2 linked regions of the Pseudonocardia sediminis genome follow. The protein of the gene in region 1 binds, or shares a complex with, the protein of each later gene. Links are inferred from orthologs where the notes say so. Each region holds a gene or a part of one and is shown on either strand. Other genes may lie near its edges.

Region 1 (7,426 bases):
CCGGACGACCTCGCCGTCCACCGAGACCCGGCCGGCGGCGATCAGCTCCTCGGCCGCGCGGCGCGAGGCCACGCCCGCCTGCGACAGCACCTTCTGCAGCCGGACGCCCTCTGTGACCTCGCGGGCCTTGCGCTCACTCATCGTCTCTCATCACATGTCGTCGATCGCGTCGATGTCGGGCAGCAGCGGCGCCAGCGGCGGCAGTTCCTGCACCGACGACAGGCCGAGGCGCTCCAGGAACAGCTCGGTCGTCCGGAACAGTGTCCCCTGCGTCTGATCGTCGGTTCCGGCCTCCTCCACCAAGCCGCGTGTGAGCAGCGTCCGGAGCACCCCGTCGCAGTTCACGCCGCGGACCGCGGACACCCGCGCGCGGGTCACCGGCTGGCGGTAGGCGACGACGGCGAGGGTCTCCAGGGCGGCCCTCGTCAGGCGGGCGCGCTGACCGTCGAGCAGCATCCGCTCGACGTAGGGGGCGTAGGTCTCGCGGGTGTAGAACCGCCAGCCCTCCCCCGAGCGGCGCAGGTCGATCCCTCGGCCGTCCGCGGTGTAGGCACCGGCCATCCGCGGCAGAGCGGCCTTGACGCGGGCCGCGGGCTGGCCGAGCGCGTTCGCGAGCGCGACCTCGTCCACCGGCGCGTCCACGACCAGCAACAACGCCTCCAGCGCCGCCTCGAACGCGTCGTCGGACTCCAGCTCCTCGCCGAGGTCCTCGACGTCGGGGAGCTCGATCTCGGCCGTCTCCGCGGACGGCGGGGCGGTCCCGTCGGGGAGCTCGGTGCCGGCGACCACCCCGGCGGCATCGGGCTCAGCGGTGACGTCCGGACCGGTACGGGGTGCGGCGACGGACTCCGGCCCGGGCTCGGACTCCGGCTCGGGGTCGACATCCGGCCCGTCGACGGCGGGCGGCTCGGCCTCGGGCTCCGGGGCCGGTTCCTCGGGGGCCGTTTTCTCGGGAGCCGAATCCTCGGGAACCGGGGCCGGGACCTGGGCGTGCGGGCTGCGCGGGACCGTCCGGCCGATCAGCCGGTCCAGGTCGGTGAACTCGGGGTGTCCCCCGCCCTGGGACGGGTCAGTCATCCTCGGCGGACTCCTCGTCGGCGACGGCCTCGGCGACCGGGTCGTCGTCACGGTCGGCGGTCCAGGTGACCATCAGCTCACCGAAGGGCTCCGGCTGGTCCAGGGCGACGCTGCGCTCCCGGTAGAGCTCGAGCAGCCCCATGAACCGGGCGATCACCTCGATCGGCGCCACGCAGTCGGCCGTCAGCCTCGCGAACGTGGCCTGCCCCAGCTCGGCGAGACGCTCGCGCAGGATCTGGGTGTGCTCGGGCACCGACACGGTCGGCCCGTGCAGGTGGTCGAGGCCGACCGTCTCCGGCGGCTTCGGCCGGAACACCGTGGCGGCGAGCTCGGCGAACGCCTGCGCGTCCATCCCGAGCAGCACCTCGGGCAGCAGCTCCGCGTAGCGGTCCTCGAGGGCGACCGAGCGCGGGAAGCGGCGCATCGCCCCGGCCTCGAGCTCCACGAACAGCTTCGCGGCCTCCTTGTAGGCGCGGTACTGCAGCAGCCGGGCGAAGAGAAGGTCACGGGCCTCGAGCAGCGCGAGGTCCTCCTCGTCCTCGACGTCCGCGCCGGGCACCAGGCGGGCGGCCTTGAGGTCGAGCAGGGTCGCGGCGACGACCAGGAACTCGGTCGTCTCGTCGAGGTCGGCGTCGTCACCGAGGGCCGTGAGGTGGGCGATGAAGTCGTCGGTGACCTTGTGCAGCGCCATCTCGGTGAGGTCGAGCTCGTGCTTGCCGATCAGCTGCAGCAGCAGGTCGAACGGGCCCTCGAAGTTGACCAGCCGCACGGTGAAACGGCGGGCCTTCGGCGACGCGACGTCGGCGTCGTCGAGGCTCTCGGGTCCCCCCGGGCCGTCGGCGAGCAGCGTCACCGGGCGATGACCTCGCGGGCCAGCATCCGGTAGGCCTCCGCGCCACCGGAGGTCGGCGCCCAGGTCGTGATCGGCTCCCCGGCGACGGTCGTCTCCGGGAACTTGATCGTCCGGTTGATCACGGCCTCGAACACCAGGTCACCGAACGCCTCGACGACGCGGTCGTGCACCTCCTTGGTGTGCAGCGTCCGCTGGTCGAACATCGTGGCCAGGATGCCGAGGAGCTTGAGGTCGGGGTTGAGCCGGTCCTGGACCTTGTCGATCGTGTCCATCAGCAGCGCCACCCCGCGCAGACTGAAGAACTCGCACGCCAGGGGGATCAGCACGGCGTCCGCGCAGGCCAGGGCGTTGATTGTGAGCAGGCCGAGCGAGGGCTGGCAGTCGATGAGGATGACGTCGTAGTCGCTGAGCACGCGCTTGAGCGCCCGCCCGAGGGCCTGTTCGCGTCCGACCTCGGTGACGAGCTGGACCTCCGCGGCGGACAGGTCGATGTTGCTGGGCAGCAGGTCCATGCCCTCGACGGTGGTCTCGCGGATGACGTCGTCGGCCTCGACGCCCTTCTCCATCAGCAGGTTGTAGATCGTCGAGTCCAGCTCGTGGGCCTGCACGCCGAGCCCGACCGAGAGCGCGCCCTGCGGGTCGAAGTCCACCAGGAGCACCCGGCGGCCGTACTCGGCCAGGGCGGCACCCAGGTTGATCGTCGACGTCGTCTTGCCGACGCCACCCTTCTGGTTCGCGACGGCGATCACGCGCGCGGGGCCGTGGCTGGTCAGCGGGGCGGGCTCGGGGACGCTCAAACGGTGTTTTCCTCTCCCCGGTCCGGACCGCTCACCGCCGGCCTCACCGCCTGTGATCGGCCCGACGGCGGCGTGTTCGGAGCCGTCGGTGTCCGCCGGTGCGGCGGGCCGCGTCGGGTCCATGCGATCTCCGGTTCCTCGTGGGGTGTCGTACCGGGTTCGATCCCGCCCCGCAATGTAGGAAACGCCCCCACGTGCAGCAACGCGCCTCGCCGTGCGCGTCGAGAACTGTTCGAACACGGTACCGGGACGGCCGAACACCCCCGCCCCGGCCCCCGTTCGGAGCAGTACCGGTTCTATCCGTGGGTGACGGAGACGTTCCCGGTCGTACTCCGGGCGGAGATCCGGTGGTCCGCGCCGGGGGTGTCGGCCACCTCGACCCGGCTGTTGCCGGTCGTGACCTGCGCCTGTACCTGGTAGACGGGCCCGACCGGCACCCGGACGTCGACGTTGCCGGTGGTCGCCTCGGCGTCGACGCTCGGCGGGGCGGCGGCGAACCGCAGCGACACCTGCCCGGTCGTCGCCCGGGCCGCCACCGGGGAGGCGCCGAGGCCGGTCCCGGTGACCCGGCCGGTGCTCGCGGTGAGCTCCTGGGCGCCGGTCAGGTCGTCGACGGCGATGTCACCGGTCGAGACGGTCGTACGCGAGGCCGCGGCGGGCGGGACGGTGACGACGAGGTCGGTCGAGCACCGCTCGTCGGCGACGGGGCAGCGCGCGGTGATCGTGAGCGTGGTCCCGGACACCGACTGCGTGTACTCGGGCTTCTGATCCCCGGTCCAGCGGAGCGTGCGCTGCACCTGGGCCGAGCCCTCCGGGCCGGGGCGCAGGCTGACCGAGCCGGTGTCGGCCTCGATCTCGACCCGGTCGACGGCGCCGACGGACTCGGTCGCCGACTCGGACTGCGCGACCGCGGGCGACCCGCACCCGGCGAGCACCGCGAACGCGGCCACGATCGGGACCGCCGCGGCGGCACGGAACGGCAGGGACCGGGGAGAACGCAGACGGTGCGACATCGGTGTCAGACCGTAGCGGTGCGCTCACCCGTGCCCGACGCCGACGTCCCCGGACAGTCCCTCGAGGACGGCCGCCAGCACCCGGGCCTGCTGGGCGAGCAGGTAGAAGTGCCCGCCGGGCAGCACGGTGAGCCGGAAACCGGCCGGGGCCACCTCGGCCCAGCGCTCGACCTCCGGCGGCCCGGCGGCCGGGTCGTCCGCCCCGGCCAACGCCACGACCGGGCAGGTCAGCGGCGGGTGCGGGTCGTGGGCGTAGGTCTCGGCGGCCCGCAGGTCGGCCCGGTAGGGCGGCAGGATCAGGTCGCGCATCTCCGGTTCGTCGAGGACTCGGGTGTCGGTCCCGCCGAGGGCGCGGATGTGGGCGACGAGCTCGTCGTCGGTGCCGCGGTGCAGGGTCCCGCCGTGCGACGCCGTCGGCGCCACCCGGGCGGAGACCACGAGCCGGATCGGGGCGACGGTCAGGTGCCGCGCCACCTCGTAGGCCAGCGTCGCGCCGAGGCTGTGCCCGACCAGGACCAGCGGGCGCACATCGCCGTCGCGGCGCTGCGTCTCCAGGGCGTCGATCGCGCCGTCGGCCATGGCCCGGGCGTCACCCAGTGGTTCCTCCGCCAGGCGGTCCTCCCGGCCCGGGTACTGCACGGAGGTGAGCTCGGCCCACTCCGGCAGCGCGGCACCCCAGGACCGGAAGAACGTGGCGGTGCCGCCGGCGTGCGGCAGCACCACGACCCGCACGCCCGCGTCCGGACGGGGCCGGGGCACCCGGAGCCAGGGGTTGCGGCGGGCGGTCGTCACGGCGGTCCTCCTGCGGAGTGGGGTCGGTGTCCGGCGGGGCGGTGCTCAGCCGCGGGCACGCGGGTGCGCGGTCGCGTAGACCTCGCGCAACGTGTCCACGGTGACGTGGGTGTAGATCTGCGTGGTGCTCACCGACGCGTGCCCGAGCAGCTCCTGGACCACGCGCACGTCGGCGCCACCGGAGAGCAGGTGGGTGGCGAAGCAGTGCCGCAGTGTGTGCGGGGAGACCACCGAGTCCAGGCCGGACACCTCGGCCGCGCCGCGCAGCACGTGCCAGGCACTCTGCCGCGAGAGCCGGGCCCCGCGGGCGTTGAGCAGCAGCGCCGGGCTACCGGCCCCCTTCGCAGCCAGCACCGGACGGGCCCGGACCAGGTAGGCGTCGACGGCGGCCAGGGCGGGCCGCCCGACCGGCACGATCCGCTGCTTGTCCCCCTTGCCCTGGACCAGGATCGTCCGGGCGTCGGTGTCGAGGTCGTCGAGGTCGGCGCCGACGGCCTCGGAAATCCGGGCGCCGGTGGAGTAGAGCAGCTCGAGCAGCGCACGGTCGCGCAGCGCCACCGTCCCGTCGCCGACGCAGCCGGCCAGCAGCTGCTCCACCTGGTCGACGGTCAGCGTCCGCGGCAGCCGCGACGGCTGCGACGGGGGCCGGACGCGGGAGGACACGTCGGCCCGGATCAGCCCCTCGGCGGCGGCGAAGCGGTGCAGCCCGCGCACCGCGGCCAGCGCCCTCGCCGTCGACGACGCCGCGAGCGGCGCCTCGCCGGTGCGCAGCGCCGTGACGAACGCCGAGACGTCGCTCTCCTTCACCGCGCCCAGGTCGTCGATCCCGGAGACGGTCAGGTGCTCGGTGTAGCGGCCCAGGTCCAGGGCGTAGGAGCGCAGGGTGTTCGCCGCGCGGCCACGCTCCACCGCGAGGTGGCCGAGGTATCCCTCGACCACCTGCGCGGGCTCGGTGGAGCGACCCATGTCGTCGCTCAGTCCCGCAGCGCCGGGACGACCTCGCGCTCGAAGAGCTCGATGCCCGACCGGTCGTAGGCGGCCTCCGGGAAGTACAGGATCGAGTAGGTCATGCCCTGCTTCTTCAGCGCGGTCAGGTTCTCCACGATCTGCTCCGGGGTGCCGCACGCGGGCAGGCCGCGGAACGCCCGTAGCGCGCCCTCGGCCTTCTCCTCCCCCACGACGGGCGCCAGCCGCGCCTTGAGCGTCTGCAACCGCTCCTCGACCTCGGCGGAGTCCCGGCCGATGGCGACGTTGTAGTTCGCCGACCGGACGATCTTCTCGAAGTCGGTGCCGACGTCGCGGCAGTGCCCGGCGAGGATCTCGGACTTGTGCGCGAAGCCCTCGGGGGTGCCGTCGAAGTTCGTGTACTGGGCGTACTTCGCAGCGATCTTGAGCGTGACCTTCTCGCCGCCGCCGGCGATCCAGAGCGGGATGCCGCCGGGCTGCAGCGGCTTCGGGGTCACGATCGCGTCGTCGACCTGGTAGTACTTCCCGTCCAGCGACGCCCGGCCCTGCGACCAGGCCTGGGCGAAGATCTGGACGCCCTCGTCGAGGCGGCCCAGGCGCTCACCCGCGGACGGGAAGCCGTAGCCGTAGGCGCGCCACTCCTGCTCGTACCAGCCGCCGCCGATGCCCATCTCGATCCGGCCCTTGGAGATGATGTCGCAGGTCGCGGCGACCTTCGCCAGATAGGCGGGGTTGCGGTAGGCCATGCACGTGCACATCTGGCCGAGGCGGATCCGGTCGGTCGCGGCGCCGAACGCGGCCATCAGGCTCCACGCCTCGTGGCAGGCCTCCTCGGTCGGCTGCGGCACGGTGTGGAAGTGGTCGTAGACCCACGCGGACTCGAACGAGCCGCCCTGGTCGGCCCGCTGCACGATGTCCCGCATGACGTCCCACTGGTCGGCCGGGTCGATCCCGACCAGGTCGAGTCGCCATCCCTGGGGCACGAAGAGTCCGAAGCGCATGGCACGACCCTAGCGACGGACCCCGACAGTCATCCCGCCACACACGCCGGGTGCCCCGGCCCGCCCCCCATCTCGCCGGTGCGCCGCTCCCGGTCGGCGCGCAGCAGGAACGAGACCCGGCTGCGGTAGGGCCGCCACATCTCGGCGACCGTCGTGGGGTCGGCCGTGCCGTACCGGTCGGTCATCTCGGTGTGCAGGCGCTGCTCCGCGACCGGGAGGAGGTCCGGGTGCCCGGCGCCCCGGATCAGGATCAGCTCCGCGGAGAACGGGCCGATCCCCGGGATCTCCCGCAGCGCGGCCAGCGACTCCGCAGCCGGGCGCGAGCGCAGCGTCTCCCCGTCCAGAACGCCGTCGCGGGCGGCGTCGGCGACGGCGCGCAGCCGGGGGACCTTGACCTCCGGCAGACCCAGGTCGCCGGCGACGCGGTGCAGGACGTCCGGGGCGGGGAACACGGCGATCCCGGTGCCGTCGATCGCGACGGTCGTCCCGTGCCCGGCGACGATCCGGCGCCGCACCGCCGCGGCCCGGGTGACCCGCACCCGGTTCGAGAGCAATGCCCACACCGCCGCCTCGTACGGCGAGCCGAAGCACACCGGTCGCAGCCCGGGCATGCGTTCCAGCAGGTCCGCGACGACGGGGTCGCGCGAGCCGACTTCGTCCAGACCGCTCCCGTCGACGTCGAGGGACAGCATCCGCCCGACCTGCGCGACGACGGCCGGCGAAGGCTTCGCATCGTCGGGGCCGACGACCGTCACGACTCCGGAGGGCTCCTGCTCCACCCGGACCGCGGTCGGTTCCCACGTCCGCTCGGCCACGAACCCGAGGCGCAACGGGCCGGTCGCGGCGTCCGGGCGTCCGGCGGGGCCGAACCCGGCCACGAACCGGGCCGAGGCCTCCAGCGAGAACGGGCCCCGGGACTCGATCCGT
Region 2 (8,657 bases), 960 kb from region 1 along the record:
GTCGTGGCGATCTGCACGGCCTGCCCGGGCGTGCGGACCGAGTGGTCGAGGCCGATCCCGGAGTCCCAGAGCGGGTACCAGAGCTGGTCGGCGAGCTTCTCGACGCCGGAGCGCCCGTCGTGCAGCAGCACCAGGTCCAGGTCCGAGAACGGGCAGAGCTCCCGGCGGCCCAGCGCCCCGACCGCGACCAGCGCGACGCCGTCGCCGATGCCGATCGACGCGCACCGCGACGCGAGCCAGAAGTCGTGCAGGTCCACCAGCGCCGCGCGCAGCGCCTCCGGACCGTGGTGGTGGCGACCGCCGTTCGACTCCAGCAGCACCGACTTGGCCTTCACGAGATCCGCCGCCTCGCCCGACCCCAGCACCGTCATTCCCCGACCAGCTCTCTCCGTGACGTGACCCCGTGACCCGGCCCGGGGTCGGAAGGCGAGCCGGGCCCGTCGCATCCGGTGGGGGTGCGACGGGCCCGGCTTCGATCATGTACTTCAGATGGCGTCGGTGCCCCGTTCGCCGGTCCGCACGCGGACCACCGTCTCGACCGGGCTCACCCAGACCTTGCCGTCACCGATCTTGCCGGTACGCGCGGCCTCGACGACCGCGTCGACGACCTTGTCCAGCAGGGCGTCGTCCACGACGACCTCGACCCGCACCTTCGGCACGAAGTCGACCGAGTACTCCGCACCGCGGTAGACCTCGGTGTGGCCCTTCTGCCGGCCGTAGCCCTGGACCTCGCTGATCGTCAGGCCGAGCACGCCGATCTGCTCGAGCGCACCCTTCACGTCCTCCAGGACGAACGGCTTCACGATCGCCGTAACGAGCTTCATCTCGCTCAGCCCTCCTTGCTGGTGGTGGCGGTGACCTGCGGCTCACGGTCGGTGCCGCCGGGGGTGACGATCGGGCGGTGGCTGCCCAGACCGCCACCGACCCGCAGGGTGGAGAAGTCGTACGCGCTCTCCGCGTGCTCCGACTCGTCCATGCCGCCGACCTCGGCCTCGTCGGTGGCCCGCAGGCCGAAGGTCGCCTTGACGAGGTAGGCGATGACGATGCTGAGCACGAAGCTGTAGATCAGCACCGCGAAGCCGCCGACCGCCTGGCGCCAGAGCTGGTCGAAGCCTCCGCCGTAGAACAGGCCGTTCACGCCGCCCGGGGTGGAGTCGGTGGCGAACAGGCCGACCAGCAGGGTGCCGATCATGCCGCCGACGAGGTGGACGCCGACGACGTCGAGCGAGTCGTCGAAGCCGAGGCGGAACTTCAGGCCCACGGCCAGGGCGCAGACGACACCGGCGATGGCGCCGACCGCGATCGCGCCGACCGGCGAGACCGAGGAACAGGACGGGGTGATCGCGACCAGACCGGCCACCACACCGGACGCGGCGCCCAGGGAGGTCGGCTTGCCGTCACGGAAGCGCTCCGTGAGCAGCCAGCCGAGCATGCCCGCCGAGGTGGCGACCAGGGTGTTGACGAACGTGATGCCCGCGACGCCGTCCGCGGCGACGGCCGAACCGGCGTTGAAGCCGAACCAGCCGAACCACAGCAGGCCGGAGCCGAGCATGACCAGCGTCAGGTTGTGCGGACGCATGGGCTCGCGCGGCCAGCCGCGGCGCTTGCCGAGGACCAGGCAGAGCGCGAGTGCCGCCGCACCGGAGTTGATGTGCACCGCCGTGCCGCCCGCGAAGTCGATCGCGGCCAGGTTGTTGGCGATCCAGCCGCCGGTCTCGGCGGTGACCCCGTCGAAGGAGAACACCCAGTGCGCGACCGGGAAGTAGACGACGGTGGCCCAGATGCCGGCGAAGGCCAGCCACGGGCCGAAGCGCAGGCGGTCCGCCGCCGCACCCGAGATCAGGGCGACGGTGATGATGGCGAACATCGCCTGGAACGCGGCGAAGACCGTGGCCGGGATCGTGTTGACCAGCGGGATGCTCACCGCCTCTCCGGCGTCACCCTCGAGGTACTGGCCGCCGAACAGGCCGGACAGGCCGAGGTGCTCGAACGGGTTGCCCAGCAGGCCGAGGCCCACGTCGTTGCCGAAGGCCATCGAGTAGCCGAAGAGCACCCACAGCACGCCGATCAGCCCGAGGGCCGACATCGACATCATCATCATGTTCAGGACGCTCTTGCTGCGGGTCATACCCCCGTAGAAGAACGCCAGACCTGGGGTCATCAGCAGCACCAGCGCTGCGCTGGCGAGCATCCAAGCGGTATCGCCGGTGTCCGGGACTCCCACTGCAACTCCCTCCCTCTCGACGCCGCGGATGGTCGCGGCAGCTGAGAGAATCCTGGGAGCGGTGTATTTCGGACAGCGACCGTCCCCGTTGCGGGGACGTGAACGAGGCGCCGTCCGGCGTTACATCGGAGTTACCCGAACGGACAAGTGCGCTCGGTCACCGGACGGACACCGCCCGTTCGTGAGCACGGTCACGAACGGGCGGTGACGGCGGCTAGTCCAGCAGGGCGTCGACGAACGCCTTCGGCTCGAACGGCGCGAGGTCGTCCGGGCCCTCGCCGAGGCCGACGAGCTTCACCGGCACCCCGAGCTCGCGCTGCACCCGGAACACGATGCCGCCCTTGGCGGTGCCGTCGAGCTTCGTCAGCGCGATCCCGGTGACCTTGACGACGTCGCCGAACACCCGGGCCTGGGTCAGACCGTTCTGCCCGGTGGTGGCGTCCAGGACGAGCAGCACCTCGTCCACGGCGGCCTGCTTCTCCACGACGCGCTTGACCTTGCCGAGCTCGTCCATCAGGCCGGTCTTGGTGTGCAGACGGCCCGCGGTGTCGAGCAGCACGGCGTCGACGCCCTCCGCGGTGCCGCGCTTGACGGCGTCGAACGCGACCGCGGCCGGGTCGGAGCCCTCCGGCCCGCGGACGACCGACGCCCCGGAGCGCTCGCCCCAGGTGACGAGCTGCTCGGCCGCGGCGGCACGGAACGTGTCGGCCGCGCCGAGGGTGACCTTGTGGCCCCCGCCGACGAGCACGCGCGCGAGCTTGCCGGTGGTCGTCGTCTTTCCGGTGCCGTTCACGCCGACGACCAGCACCACGGCCGGGCGGCCGTCGTGCGGCAGCACCCGGACCGAGCGGTCCTGGTTGGTGTCGAGCGCCTCGGTGAGCACGTCGTGCAGGACCGCGCGGGCGGCCTCGGACGTACGCACGGCACGGGCGGCGAGCTGCTCGCGCAGCTTGTCGGTGATCTCCTGGGTCATCTCCGGGCCGAGGTCGGCCTGCAGGAGCGTCGCCTCGACGTCCTCCCACGACTCCTCGTCCATCTGCCCGGCACCGAGCAGGCCGAGCAGGCTCTGCCCGAGACCCGAGCGCGAACGCGACAGCCGTCCGCGCAGGCGGTTGAGCCGCCCGTCGGCCGAGGGGATGTCCTCCTCCGGGACCGCGGGGGCCGGCGGGGCGGTGTCCGCGGGGACCGGGGTGGCCGGCGCGGCCGGGGCCGGGACGACCTCGGTCGGAGTGTCCACCGGAGCCGTGTCCGCGGGCGTGGTGTCCGCCGGAGCGGTCTCCGCGGGGGCCGGGGTCTCGCGGGTGACGGGCTCGGCCGGTGCGCTCGGGGCGGTCGCGGTCCGGGTGTCGATCTGCCGGGTGACCGGGTCCTTGCTGGCCTCCTCGGTGTCGATCACCCGGCTGTCCGGGAGCGCCGGGGTGCCGCGCGGCGGGGTCGGAGCGTCGACGATCGAGATGCCCGACGGCGGGGTACGGGCCTCGGTGGCGCCGTCCGGGATCGACATGCCGCGCGGCGGGGTGCGCACGTCGTCGGCGGTGTCGGTGGTGGTGGGCTCGCCCGTGACCGGGTCGGCCGTGCCGGGCGCAGTGGTCACCGTGCCCGTCGTGCCGGCGCCTGCTGTGCCGGCGTCCGTGGTGCCGGCGTCTGTGGTGCCGGCGTCTGTGGCGGGGGCCGGGAGCTCGGTGGTGCGGCCCTCGGGGGCATCGGTGTCGGTGGTGCGGGGGGTGTCGGTGGTGCGCTCGCGCTCCGGCGCGGTGGCGGCACTTCCGGCAGCGACGGCGCCACCCGCGACCGCGGCACCGGCGGCTCCGGCCACGGCGGCGCCCTTGCCCGAGCCGCCGTCCTTCGGGGTCGTGTCCCTGGCGGGCGCGTCCTTCGCCGGCGTGTCCTTCGGCGTCACCGGTGTCGGCCGCTCGGGGGCGGTCGCCGTCCCGGAGGCGAAGTTGAACCCTCCCCCGGCCTGGTAGGTGCCGCCCTTGGGCGGGGCTTTCTCGCCGGTCTCGAGCGCCTGCTCGTCGCGCTCGCGCAGGCTGATCCGGCGACGCCGGCCGATCACCAGCCCGAGAAGGACGGCGATCAGCAACACCGCGACGACGACCGCGACGACGATCCAGAGGGTCTGGGTACTCACCCGGCCACCCTGCCACGACCCGGCGACACCGGTCTCGCCGCCACGCGCGCACCGGCCGTGACCGGCCGTCCCGCTCCCGTCGCGCCTGCGCCGCCGCGGCGGGACGGGTCAGGACGCGGGCCGCAACCGCTGGGAGATGACCGTGGTGATGCCGTCACCGCGCATGGACACGCCGTAGAGCGCGTCCGCGACCTCCATCGTCGGCTTCTGGTGGGTGATGACGATGAGCTGGCTGGCCTCGCGCAGCTCCTCCATCAGGCTGATCAGCCGCCGCAGGTTGACGTCGTCGAGGGCGGCCTCGATCTCGTCGAGCACGTAGAACGGCGACGGCCGGGCCCGGAAGATGGCCACCAGCAGCGCCATCGCGGTCAGTGAGCGCTCCCCGCCGGAGAGCAGCGACAGGCGCTTGACCTTCTTCCCCGGGGGCCGCGCCTCCACCTCGATGCCGGTGGTGAGCATGTCGTCGGGGTCGGTGAGCACGAGCCGTCCCTCGCCGCCGGGGAACAGCGTGGAGAACACGGTCTCGAACTCCCGCGCCACGTCCCAGTAGGCGGTGGTGAACACCTCGAGGATCTTGTCGTCGACCTCGCGGACGACGGTGAGCAGGTCACGACGGGTGTTCTTGAGGTCCTCGAGCTGGGTGGAGAGGAACTTGTAGCGCTCCTCCTGGGCGGCGAACTCCTCCAGCGCGAGCGGGTTCACCTTCCCCAGCAGCGACATGTCCTTCTCCGCGCGGCGCACCCGTCGTTCCTGGCCGGCGCGGTCGTAGGGCATCGGCGGCGGCGCGGTGACGTCCTCGCCGCGCTCGCGCGCCGCCTCGTACTCGGCGGTCTCGGCGTCCGACGGCGGCACCGGCACGTCGGGCCCGTACTCGGCGATGAGGTCGTCGACGCCGATGCCGTGGTCGGCCAGGACCTTCTCGGTGAGCTGCTCCAGGCGCATCCGGGACTGGGCGCGGGCGACCTCGTCGCGGTGCACGGAGTCGGTGAGCTTCTCCATCAGCGCGGTCAGGCGGGTGACGGTCTCGCGGGACTCGGTGTAGGCGCGCTCCCGCTCGGCGCGGGCGGCCTGCACGGCGTCGCGCTCGGACGCGGCGCGGGCCAGGGACTCCTCGATCCGCTCCGACGCCGTCGTCCCCGCCTCGACGACGAGCGTCGCGACCTCGGCGCCGCGTTCGCGCTCGGCGCGGGCGGCGGCGTGCCGGGCACGGGCCTGACGCTCGGCGCTCGCTTGGCGGCGCAGCGCGTCGGCCCGCCCGGTGATCGCCCGGGCACGCTCCTCCGCGGTGCGCAGCGCCAGCCGGCACTCGACCTCCTCGGACCGGACGCGGTCGACGTGCTCGGCGGCGACGTCGCGCAGCTCGGTGTCCGGCTCGTCGTCGGTGGGGACGTCCTCGGCCAGCGAGAGCTGGTGCTCGGCGGCCTCGAGGGCGAGCAGCGAGTCCGACCGCCGGGACTCGACGGCGTCGCGGCGCTGCTGCAGGCGCGCCGCCTCGGCACGGGCGGAGGCGACGACCTGTTCGAGCCGCCCCAGCTGCGCCCCGGCCGCGGCGCGGCGGCGGTCGGCCTCGGTCGCGGCGGCGCGGGCGGCCTCGAGGTCGACGGCGCGGGCCTTCTCCCCGTCGCGGGCGCCCTCCAGCGCGGGCCCGAGCCGGGCCAGCTCGTCGTCGACTCCGGAGCGCGCGGCGATCGCGTCGTCCACCGAGGCCTGCAGCTCCAGTGCCCCGGACGCCGAGCCGGACCCGCCGTGCGCCCGGTGCGCGCCGAGGACGTCGCCGTCGGTGGTGACGGCGGTCAGCTCGGGACGCTGCGTGACCACCCGGGCCGCGTCGTCGAGCGAGCCGACGACGACGACGTCGCGCAGCAACGCGGTGAGCGCCCCGGCCAGCGGCGCCGCCGCCGTGACCGTCGTCGACGCCCAGCGACCGGCCGGCGGTTCACCGGGCGGCAGCCCGACCGAACCGCCACCGGCTCGACCACCGGACGCGGACGCGTGGGTGCCCGGCTCGGCGCCCCCTCCGCCATCCGGGCCGGTCGTGCCGTCGCCGGCCCCGACCAGGAGCGCGGCCCGGCCGGCGTCGCGTTCGCGCAGAGACCGCAGTGCCTGTGCCGCACCTGCCGTCGACCCGACCGCGACCCCGTCGGCCACCGCGCCGAGCACGGCCGCGATCGCGGCGCGGGCGTCCGGCTCCACGGTGACCAGCTCGGCCACGGCCCCGAGGACGTGCTCGCCGGCGTCGTCGAGCAGGGCGCCGGAGCCGTCCTTGCGCACCAGCCCGGCCTGCAGTGCGTCGACCCGGGCCCGCCAGTGCGCGCGCCGCTGCTCGGCGTCGCGCTCCTGACCTGCCAGCTCGGCGACCCGTTCCCGTGCGGTGCGGTGCGCGTTCGCGGCCTGCTCCACGCGCTCGGCGAGGTCGTCCGAGCCGCCGTCACCGTCGGCCGGGCCCTCGACGCCCAGCTGCTCACGGGTGTTCTCCAGCTCGGCGACGGCCTCCTCGGTCCGGATCCCGGCCTCGGCGAGGGCCTCCGAGAGCCGCTCGATCTCCTCGGCGGTCGCCGCGGCGCCGCTGCGCAATGCGTCGGCCTTGCCGGCGAGGGTCGCGATCCCGGCCTTGCGGTCGGCGATCGCGCGCACCGCGGCCATGTGCTCGCGCTCGGCGGCGGCGAGCGTGCGCTCCCGCTCGGCCTTCTCCGCGACGGCCTCCTCCAGCCGCACCCGCGCCTGCGAGACCCCTTCGACGAGCTCGGCCTCCTGCTCGGCGACGGCGTCGGCCTCGGCGTCGGTCTCGTCCGGGTCGCGGCCCGGGGTGCGGTCGGCGCCGGCCTCGGACAGGTGCCGGGCCCGCTCCTGGGCCAGGCGGACGGTGCCGCGCAGCCGCTCGGCCAGCGCGGAGAGCTGGTACCAGGTGTCCTGCGCCGCGGCCAGGCGCGGGGCGTCCGCGGCCAGGGCGCGCTCCAGCTCGTCCTGGCGCTCCCGGGCGGCGGTCAGCTGCTCCTCCACCTCGGCGCGGCGGCGGCGGGCGCCCTGCTCGTCGGCCTCCTCCTGCGCGATCGCGTCCCGCAACGTGACGAGGTCGTCGGCGGCCAGGCGCAGCCGCCCGTCGCGCAGGTCGGACTGCACGACCTGGGCCTTGCGGGCGATCTCGGCCTGGCGGCCCAGTGGCTTGAGCGCGCGCCGCAGCTCGGCGGTGAGGTCGGTCAGGCGTGTGAGGTTGGCCTGCATCGCGTCCAGCTTCCGCAGCGCCTTCTCCTTGCGCTTGCGGTGCTTGAGGACGCCCGCGGCCTCCTCGATGTAGGCGCGGCGGTCCTCCGGCTTCGAGGCGAGCACCGAGTCCAGCTGCCCCTGCCCGACCACGACGTGCATCTCCCGGCCGATGCCGGAGTCGGACAACAGCTCCTGGACGTCGAGCAGGCGGGCCCGGGAGCCGTTGATCTCGTACTCGCCGGCGCCGTCGCGGAACATCCGGCGCGTGATCGAGACCTCGGAGTAGTCGATCGGCAGAGCGCCGTCGGAGTTGTCGATGGTCAGCACGACCTCGGCGCGGCCCAGCGGCGCGCGCCCGGAGGTGCCGGCGAAGATGACGTCCTCCATCTTGCCGCCGCGCAGCGCCTTGGCGCCCTGCTCGCCGAGGACCCAGCTGATCGCGTCGACGACGTTGGACTTGCCCGACCCGTTCGGCCCGACGACGCACGTGATGCCCGGCTCCAGGCGCAGCGTGGTGGCCGAGGCGAAGGACTTGAAGCCCTTCATCGTGAGGCTCTTCAGGTGCACGGGCGGGGCTCTCCGGCAGATCGGTCCGCGGGGTGGGGGGTCAGGGGATGGACCAGGGTATCCGGCGGGCCGCGGCCTCCCCGCCCTGCCGCGCCGCAGCGCGATACCCGGCCGGCCGCCTGCACCGCGGGAGCCCGGGGCGGCCGGACCGGCGACGGTCACAGAACCCGGGGCGCCAGGATCCCGCGGCCGGCCCCGCTCAAGCCTCGACGAACCCGTGGAACGCGCCGGTGGCCTCGCCCCACTGGACGGCGACGTCGTCGACCCGGCCCGGGGTGCCGCCGCCGTTCAGGAGCTCCACCAGCCGGTCACAGGCCTGACGATCACCCTCCGCGATCACGGCGACACGGCCGTCGGACAGGTTCCGGGCCTGCCCGACCAACCCCAGCTCCAACGCCCGCGATCGCGTCCACCAGCGGAAACCCACACCTTGTACCGTCCCCTGGACCCACGCGTTGAGCCGAACGGTCGCATCATCGTTGCTACTCACAGTGCTGTTACGTTACCCGACCGTGACTCGACGACGAACGC

Evidence for each region.
Region 2: the proteins of EV383_RS11940 (region 1) and EV383_RS07650 are in contact, whole or in part, in a crystal structure (PDB 3ZGX), measured with the Bacillus subtilis proteins. The link is inferred for Pseudonocardia sediminis from one-to-one orthologs.

What each region holds. Positions count from the first base shown.
Region 1 is NZ_SHKL01000001.1:2,555,692-2,563,117, reverse strand. What follows is about bases 1-2,987. They hold EV383_RS11940 (segregation and condensation protein A), read right to left. Parts: upstream 1,931-2,987; coding sequence 1,070-1,930; downstream 1-1,069. Other genes in these bases: EV383_RS11935 (ParA family protein), read right to left, coding at 1,927-2,850; scpB (SMC-Scp complex subunit ScpB), read right to left, coding at 151-1,077; EV383_RS11950 (pseudouridine synthase), read right to left, coding at 1-141. In the rest of the region: EV383_RS11930 (DUF4097 family beta strand repeat-containing protein), read right to left, coding at 3,024-3,740; EV383_RS11925 (thioesterase II family protein), read right to left, coding at 3,765-4,532; site-specific tyrosine recombinase XerD, read right to left, coding at 4,578-5,498; EV383_RS11915 (LLM class F420-dependent oxidoreductase), read right to left, coding at 5,507-6,499; EV383_RS11910 (DNA-3-methyladenine glycosylase family protein), read right to left, coding at 6,529-7,426. UniProt on the Bacillus subtilis protein: Participates in chromosomal partition during cell division. May act via the formation of a condensin-like complex containing Smc and ScpB that pull DNA away from mid-cell into both cell halves.
Region 2 is NZ_SHKL01000001.1:1,601,664-1,610,320, reverse strand. The notes cover bases 4,264-8,481. They hold EV383_RS07650 (AAA family ATPase), read right to left. Parts: upstream 8,127-8,481; coding sequence 4,464-8,126; downstream 4,264-4,463. Other genes in these bases: EV383_RS07645 (acylphosphatase), read right to left, coding at 8,326-8,481; ftsY (signal recognition particle-docking protein FtsY), read right to left, coding at 4,264-4,355. Also shown: EV383_RS07670 ([protein-PII] uridylyltransferase), read right to left, coding at 1-371; EV383_RS07665 (P-II family nitrogen regulator), read right to left, coding at 486-824; EV383_RS07660 (ammonium transporter), read right to left, coding at 830-2,191; more of ftsY, read right to left, coding at 2,439-4,263; more of EV383_RS07645, read right to left, coding at 8,482-8,616. UniProt on the Bacillus subtilis protein: Required for chromosome condensation and partitioning.